Regions from separate parts of the Alkalihalobacillus sp. R86527 genome, predicted to be linked through region 3. Evidence: riboswitches for the same ligand, from Rfam matches in the RefSeq annotation. Region 3 holds a riboswitch; each other region holds the start of a gene.

Region 1 (2,264 bases), 3.1 Mb from region 3:
TATCCTCGGCATAATACCGGATTCGCTCTGGTGTAGGACCGCCAACAAAAACACACTCCGCATGCTTTGAAGCAAATTCGCGTCCCTTCTCGGATGTTCCAGCTTGATAGATGACAGGCGTTCGTTGTGGCGATGGTTCACTAAGATGAGGCCCTTCTACACTAAAATAGTGACCTTCATGATCGATTTCATGAACTTTGTATGGATCAACAAGCGTATCTGTTTGATGATCTTCAACAACCGCTCCATCCTCCCAACTGCTCTCCCACAATTTGTAGGACACGTCCATATACTCATGAGCGATATCATACCGTTCATCATGACGAATCATCTTATCGAGACCAAAGTTACGTGCTGCATTCGGTAAATAAGACGTCACAACATTCCAGGCAACTCGCCCTTTCGTTAGATGATCAAGCGTCGAAAACCTACGGGCATTTCCAAACGGTGCTTCGTATGTCGTACTCACCGTTACAGCGAATGAGAGATGATTCGTGACACTTGCCATCGCTGGAACAAGAAGAGCAGGATCGTTGATTGGAACTTGCAACCCGTCACGAATCGAAGGATCTTTACTTTTTTGATAAACATCATACACACCGAGAACATCCGCAAAGAAAATCGCATCGAATTTCCCTTTCTCTAACGTCTTAGCAAGATCGATCCAGTAGTCTAAGTCTTTGTATCTCTGATGACGCTTGCTCTCTGCATGTTTCCATAGCCCGTGTGAATTGTGCATCGAACTGTTCATGTCAAACGCATTTAAAATAATTTGTTTACTCATCTCTCCATACCTCCACTCTTTTTTTAAGACGCAAAAAGGCCTCTTCATAAGAAAAGAAGAGGCCTTGAAAAAGCAACTGTCTTTTCTTATCCTTCAAGCATTGCTTGCTGGAATTGGCACAGTACTCATGCGAGTCTGTTGCCGAGGCTTCAAAGGGCCAGTCCCTCCACCTCTCTTGATAAGAAAGTTTGTTTTATGGAATTTAACGATGAATATACAGCACCGATTCATGACCTGTCAACAAGATATCAAAAAATTATTTCTTTTCTAATTACTTGTTGACATTGGATTAATTTGTCTTTATTCTATTCTTTAACGCGCTAATACATTTATCTAGAGTCAGGGGAGGAATCTGGTCCAACGATCCTGCAGCAACCGCTTATCTTAAGCAAGGTGCTCATTCCAGCAGACTTTTTGTCTGAAAGATGAAGCTTGTATGGTTCGAATCATGGAGAGCCTAAGTCTACTTTCAGCTGAAAGTAGACTTTTTTTGTATAGAAAAAAAGGAGGATACTGATGCCACTCGTAACTGAAAAACAGCCAAACTTAGAAGAAGACGTCAAAGAACTTGTAGAACGGTTTAAAACAAGAGCCGCCAAATACGATGAAGAGGAAAGGTTTCCTTACGAGAATTTCGAAGACTTAAAGGAGAAGAATTTTCTATCTCTCACTGTGCCAAAAGAATACGGAGGCTACGGTCTTAACCTGTACGAGTTCTTGAAAGTTCAAGAACAGCTAGCATCAGGTGATGGTCCTACGGCTCTATCGCTCGGCTGGCAGCTTGGCGTCATATTAGAAATCGCTGAATTAAGAGCGTGGGATGAAGCTGTATTCTCTAAAGTGTGCGAGTTGATCGTAAACGAAAAAGCACTCTTAAACCTCGCGCAAACAGAAAAAGCGACCGGCAGTCCTTCACGCGGAGGCATTCCTCTTACGACTGCTACCAGAACGACAAACGGCTGGTTGATCAATGGACGGAAATCGTTTACGTCGATGGCGGTGGCTCTGGATTATTCGATCGTGACCGCCGATGTGGACCAAACCGGTAAGAAAGGGTATTTGCTGATCGACCATAAGCTAAAAGGTGTTCAGGTCGAGGAAACGTGGGATAGTATCTCGATGAAAGGTACGAAGAGTGATGATCTCGTTCTACATAACGTCCATGTTAAACCTGAAGATCTATTGGTAATCGAGGAGAATCACAAGGCATCCCCGAAAGGATGGTATCTTCAGATTCCCGCAGTGTACCTTGGCATCGCAACGTCAGCCATGGACTACACGGTAGAATTCGCCTCCTCCTTCTCTCCTTCCACTCTTCCTGGACCTATTAAAGATGTCTCGGAAGTACGTAGGAAGATTGGGGAAATGCAGTTAGAGATATTCAACGCGAGAGAAGTTCTTTACTCTGTCGCAAAGCGATGGAGCGAAAACCCTGATAAACGTCATAATATGGGGTCTGATTTAGCAGCAGTGAAGCATA
Region 2 (2,264 bases), 1.4 Mb from region 3:
GATGGAAAAGAACAGCGACAAATTGCGAAGACGTATGTTTCAGGTTTTTTAGAGGCAACCCTTCATGATGATTCATCTTTTGTACCGATGTTTGAAGATTATCGATATGCATTAGAATGGCTACCTTCGACAACCTATATTAATAAATATGAGGATCCTTCGTATCATATCTTTAGTGATTTTGAAGAGGATGTAGATGTCTCCACGGCTTCTTCTCCTTATCTCAATATGGATGCCGAGGGATTATTGCAATGGTATGAAGGTGAATTGGAATTTAGAAGAAATAAAGTAAGAGATAATCACGGAGTGTTTCTAAAATGGGATCATGCTTATTCAAAGAATGGCTCATATACGCTTTCGTTTAAGAAGTTATTGGAAAACCCTTATTCATTTAATAAGAATAGCGCCTTAACCTTCACAGCAGGAAATGTTTCTGACGAGGAAGAAGTTGTAATGGATTTTAGTATTGTTGCTACTTCTGAGAACGGGGAATCCGCAAGTGTACAAATAAGTGATGTTATGAGTATGCATCCGGTCCTCCCTATCCAGCATACGAAAACAAAATTTTATGAAGAAGCGCGATTTGGTGATCCTACAGAACCAGTTTTACAAACCTTCAATATACCGATGACAACATTTATGGATCAAAACAGTTCTTTTCAACCGGAGAAGCTCACTTCTATTCGCTTTAAGTTTGATGAATCAGAGAGAGGTAAACTATTCTTAGATCATATTGGTGTTAACCGGAGATAGAGTATACAAAAAGGCTTTCCCAAATCTTTAAGGGAAAGCCTTTTTTATCCTATCATGAAATTTTGCAAGAAGATTGACCATGTTTCGCAAGGTAGCTCTGATGGTATTCATCAGCTCTATAGAAATTGGCTGCAGGTACAATTTGAGTTACAATCGGTTTTTTGAACTTTCCAGATGCCGTAAGTTCTGCTTTCGCCTTTTCAGCTAACGTTCTTTGCTCATCAGAACTATAAAAAATAGCTGAGCGATATCTAGTGCCAACATCTTCTCCCTGACGGTTCAGTGAAGTTGGGTTATGGTTTTCGAAAAATACTTGAAGCAACTCATCATATGAAATGATTGCTGGATTATATTCTACGAGTACAGCTTCTGCGTGCCCTGTTAATTCTTTATAGACTTCTTCGTAGGAAGGATCGATCGTTTTTCCTCCGGTAAAGCCAGCAGATGTGGACGTTACCCCATTTAACTGCTGAAATAGTGCTTCTACTCCCCAAAAACATCCTGCTGCAAATACTGCTCTTTCCATTGTTTCCACTCCATTTCTCCAAGTGTCGTTTCTATTTTGGCCAGCTTTTTCTAAATATATGTCTTCGAGTTCACTCAGAGATAACATATAAAGCTGTTTATTATTTTTCTTATAGATTCCTTTTCCTAAAAGGCTTTTGATCATCATTTGTTTTTTTTCTTCATCTTTTGATACAAGTTGCATATTCGTTCACTCCTTTATTAATAAACCGTTTGATGAGGAGTGCATATAAAAAAACCCTCATCTGCCCGAACAGAAGAGGGTTGGTTATACCGATCGCCTCTTCTTATTTTCCGACTTTCGCCGCAGGAATTGGCACGGTGCTCCCGTATAAAATCTATAGGAATCCGTTGCCGAGGTATCTAAGGGCCAGTCCCTCCACCTCTCTGAATAAGAAGATCCTTGAAAAAGGATTATTAAGTTAATGACAATGTTAAAGGTTGTAACACTAGGTGTCAATAGAAAAGCTTACATTAGTGCGCTAAATAATAAAAGAAATTACAAAATAACCAATTGCAGATACAGCAGCACCAATGAGTGCTGGCTTGAGCTTGAATGTTGCATAAGTCATTGTATTTAATTTGAGAATTTTTGCTATTGTATTCGTGTTATCACTTAGAGGTGAAGAAAATGCTCCAAATGTCCCGCTTGCAAATACAGCACCGATCACAAGAGGTAATGATGTCCCTGTTGTTGCACCAAGAGATATTCCAAGTGGCATGAGAATCCCCCATGTTCCCCATGAGGAACCGATAAAGTAAGAAACAAACGAACCAACAAGAAACAAGACCGGTGGTACAAATAATACAGGAATCCAGTTTAAGTTCTGTGTAACAAAGGTTGAAAATCCTAAAGTTTCAGCTGAGGAAGCAAGTCCCCAAACAACTGTGAGTAAAACGATTACAGCCATCATATCGTTCCCACCTTCAATAAAAAAGGTGACGAGATTCTTGAGAGTGAACTTTTGGAACAAATAAAAAACAAA
Region 3 (2,264 bases):
ATTCTGTTGTATCAGGATCAAGTGCGCTAGTTGCTTCATCACAAAGAAGAACTTCTGGCTCGTGAGCAAGAGCGCGGGCAATCGCAACTCTCTGCTTTTGACCTCCAGAAAGCTGCCCGGGATACGTATCACGCTTATCTTCAAGTCCAACGATTTTAAGATACTTCTTTACCCGCGAATCGATTTCCTTTCTTGGAACACCTGTCAACTTAAGAGGAACGGCTATATTTTGATAAACCGTCCCCGTTTTTAATAGATTGAATGATTGAAAGATCATACCTATTCGCTGACGTGTTTTCTTTAGCTTACCTGCTGATAAACCTGTTAACTCTTCATCATTAATGTACACCTTGCCTTCCGTTGGTCGCTCTAATAAATTGACCGTTCTAACAAGAGTACTTTTACCAGCCCCACTGTAACCGATCACGCCATAAATCTTGCCTTTTTCAACGTTTAAATCTACGCCATCCAAGGCTTTCGTTACAGTCGTTCCGGTTTGAAACGCTTTGGTGATGTTTTCTAATCGAATCATTTCCTTCTCTCCTTTACGACATTACCAAGATGCTATGACTGAACCGTTGAATTCTTCTTCAATAAACTTCTTCACCTCATCTGAATGGTAATATTCCACTAGCTTCTTGATTCTTTCATCATCTTTATCATCTGATTGGGTTGCAATCACGTTCACCCATGGAGAATCCTTTGGTTCCATTTCAAGCGCATCCTCGGTTGGTACTCGTCCACTTTCCATCGCGTAGTTTGTGTTGATCGCCGCAATAGCGAGCTCGCCTAGCTGTCTTGGAATCTGTGAAGCTTCAAGAGGAACAAATTCTAGATCGAGTGGATTTTTCTTAATATCTTTTATTGTTGCTTCAACCCCTACACCCTCTTTAAGTTCAATAATGCCAGCCTTTTCAAATAACATTAGCGCTCGGGGTTCCCCAGTAGAGTGGTTAGGCAGACCTACTTTGTCGCCTTTCTTCAGTTTATCCAGGTCATCGTATTGGTCAGAATAAATCCCCATCGGAAAATTAATCGTTGTCGCAACTTTTGTTAATTCCATGCCACGCTCATCAACAAAATCATTTAAATACGGTTCGTGTTGAAACACATTCGCATCAAGTTCACCTTCATCAAGAGCTGTATTCGGCATCACGTAATCATTAAACGCCACGACATCGATCTCAAATCCATCTTCTTCAGCTACTTCTTTTACCTTCTTCATAATGTCCTCATGAGGTCCAGCTGTAACCCCAACCTTCAAAGGACCTTCATCTGACTCACCCGACTCTGCACTACCAGAGCATCCTGTTACTACAATTAATAATAGTGCACCTAATAATAGCGTTAGTTTCTTCATTCTCCTACTCCCTTTCTTTTCTATACTAATTTAAAGCGTCTTTGCACTAAACTACGAAAACATACGATTGCATTAGAACGCTGAAACTCCCCTTCCTTTTGTCTACCCATAAACTAAAAAAACTCTCCCTGTTGGACAGAGAGAGTTGGGTGTTTTTCACCATTATGTAACTCTCTCTCATCTCTCAAACGATTGCTCGTTTGCTGGAATTAGCACCTTTCTCACGAATTGAGATGGTTGCCGGGCGTCAATGGGCCAGTCCCTACGCCACTCTTGATAAGAGTTCGAATTATTCATATTGTTTAACTATTCTCAACAGTATAGTACCTTATCCAGCATGCGTCAAGGGGACTTTGATCGGTACCTGTCACCACCCACATTCTGTCGAATTGTGATTGTTCACCTTAAAGGTGTTCATCAAACCAACCGATCAAATGGTCATTCGAGAACCGTCCGGAATGAAAGCAGCTTTTGGAGAAAATCCGAAGCGCAGGCTGGCACAGAAGAAGGAAAGGACGCGGATTTCGTTATATGGAGCGGTGATCCTTTTGATACGAGGAATGTGGTTGAAGCGACTTTTGTGAATGGGGAAAAAGTATAAGGGGCTATTTAGCTCCTTTGCAAAAAGCAGTAGAAAAGACTCAATAAATTGAGTCTTTTCTACTGCTATCAAACACTACCTATGAACCTCGCTTCTTTAAATATGGATAAGAGAAATATAGCCCTAAGACATAGATGGCTACCAGTAGATATGCTGGAAGAAGATGAAAAAACGAAGTGTATCCAATAACAAAATGAGTGACGATGCCTGCTAGAAATGCAGGTGGTGCTCCTACAGCCAGCGTGTTCCAAACCCAGCTTTCACCTTCTCGAAATCCCCATAATGAAATAAATAACACTAAGA

Evidence for each region. A riboswitch is a leader RNA that binds a small molecule or an ion and turns the genes downstream of it on or off. The one in region 3 is predicted to bind S-adenosylmethionine.
Region 1: it holds a riboswitch for S-adenosylmethionine, as region 3 does, so the genes downstream of both, SJY16_RS19495 (acyl-CoA dehydrogenase family protein) here and SJY16_RS03215 (MetQ/NlpA family ABC transporter substrate-binding protein) in region 3, are expected to answer to the same signal.
Region 2: it holds a riboswitch for S-adenosylmethionine, as region 3 does, so the genes downstream of both, msrA (peptide-methionine (S)-S-oxide reductase MsrA) here and SJY16_RS03215 (MetQ/NlpA family ABC transporter substrate-binding protein) in region 3, are expected to answer to the same signal.

What each region holds. Positions count from the first base shown of each region.
Region 1 covers NZ_JAXHBW010000001.1:3,729,339-3,731,602, forward strand. The annotation lists gene SJY16_RS19490 (LLM class flavin-dependent oxidoreductase) at 1-784, opposite strand, end outside; SAM riboswitch class I at 868-969, opposite strand; SAM riboswitch class I at 1,111-1,216, shown strand; gene SJY16_RS19495 (acyl-CoA dehydrogenase family protein) at 1,301-2,264, shown strand, end outside.
Region 2 covers NZ_JAXHBW010000001.1:2,001,754-2,004,017, forward strand. The annotation lists gene SJY16_RS10170 (alpha/beta hydrolase family protein) at 1-753, shown strand, start outside; gene msrA (peptide-methionine (S)-S-oxide reductase MsrA) at 806-1,462, opposite strand; SAM riboswitch class I at 1,563-1,676, opposite strand; gene SJY16_RS10180 (Na+/H+ antiporter NhaC family protein) at 1,761-2,264, opposite strand, start outside.
Region 3 covers NZ_JAXHBW010000001.1:626,367-628,630, reverse strand. The annotation lists gene SJY16_RS03220 (methionine ABC transporter ATP-binding protein) at 1-532, opposite strand, end outside; gene SJY16_RS03215 (MetQ/NlpA family ABC transporter substrate-binding protein) at 554-1,360, opposite strand; SAM riboswitch class I at 1,535-1,643, opposite strand; gene SJY16_RS03210 (dihydroorotate dehydrogenase) at 2,041-2,264, opposite strand, start outside.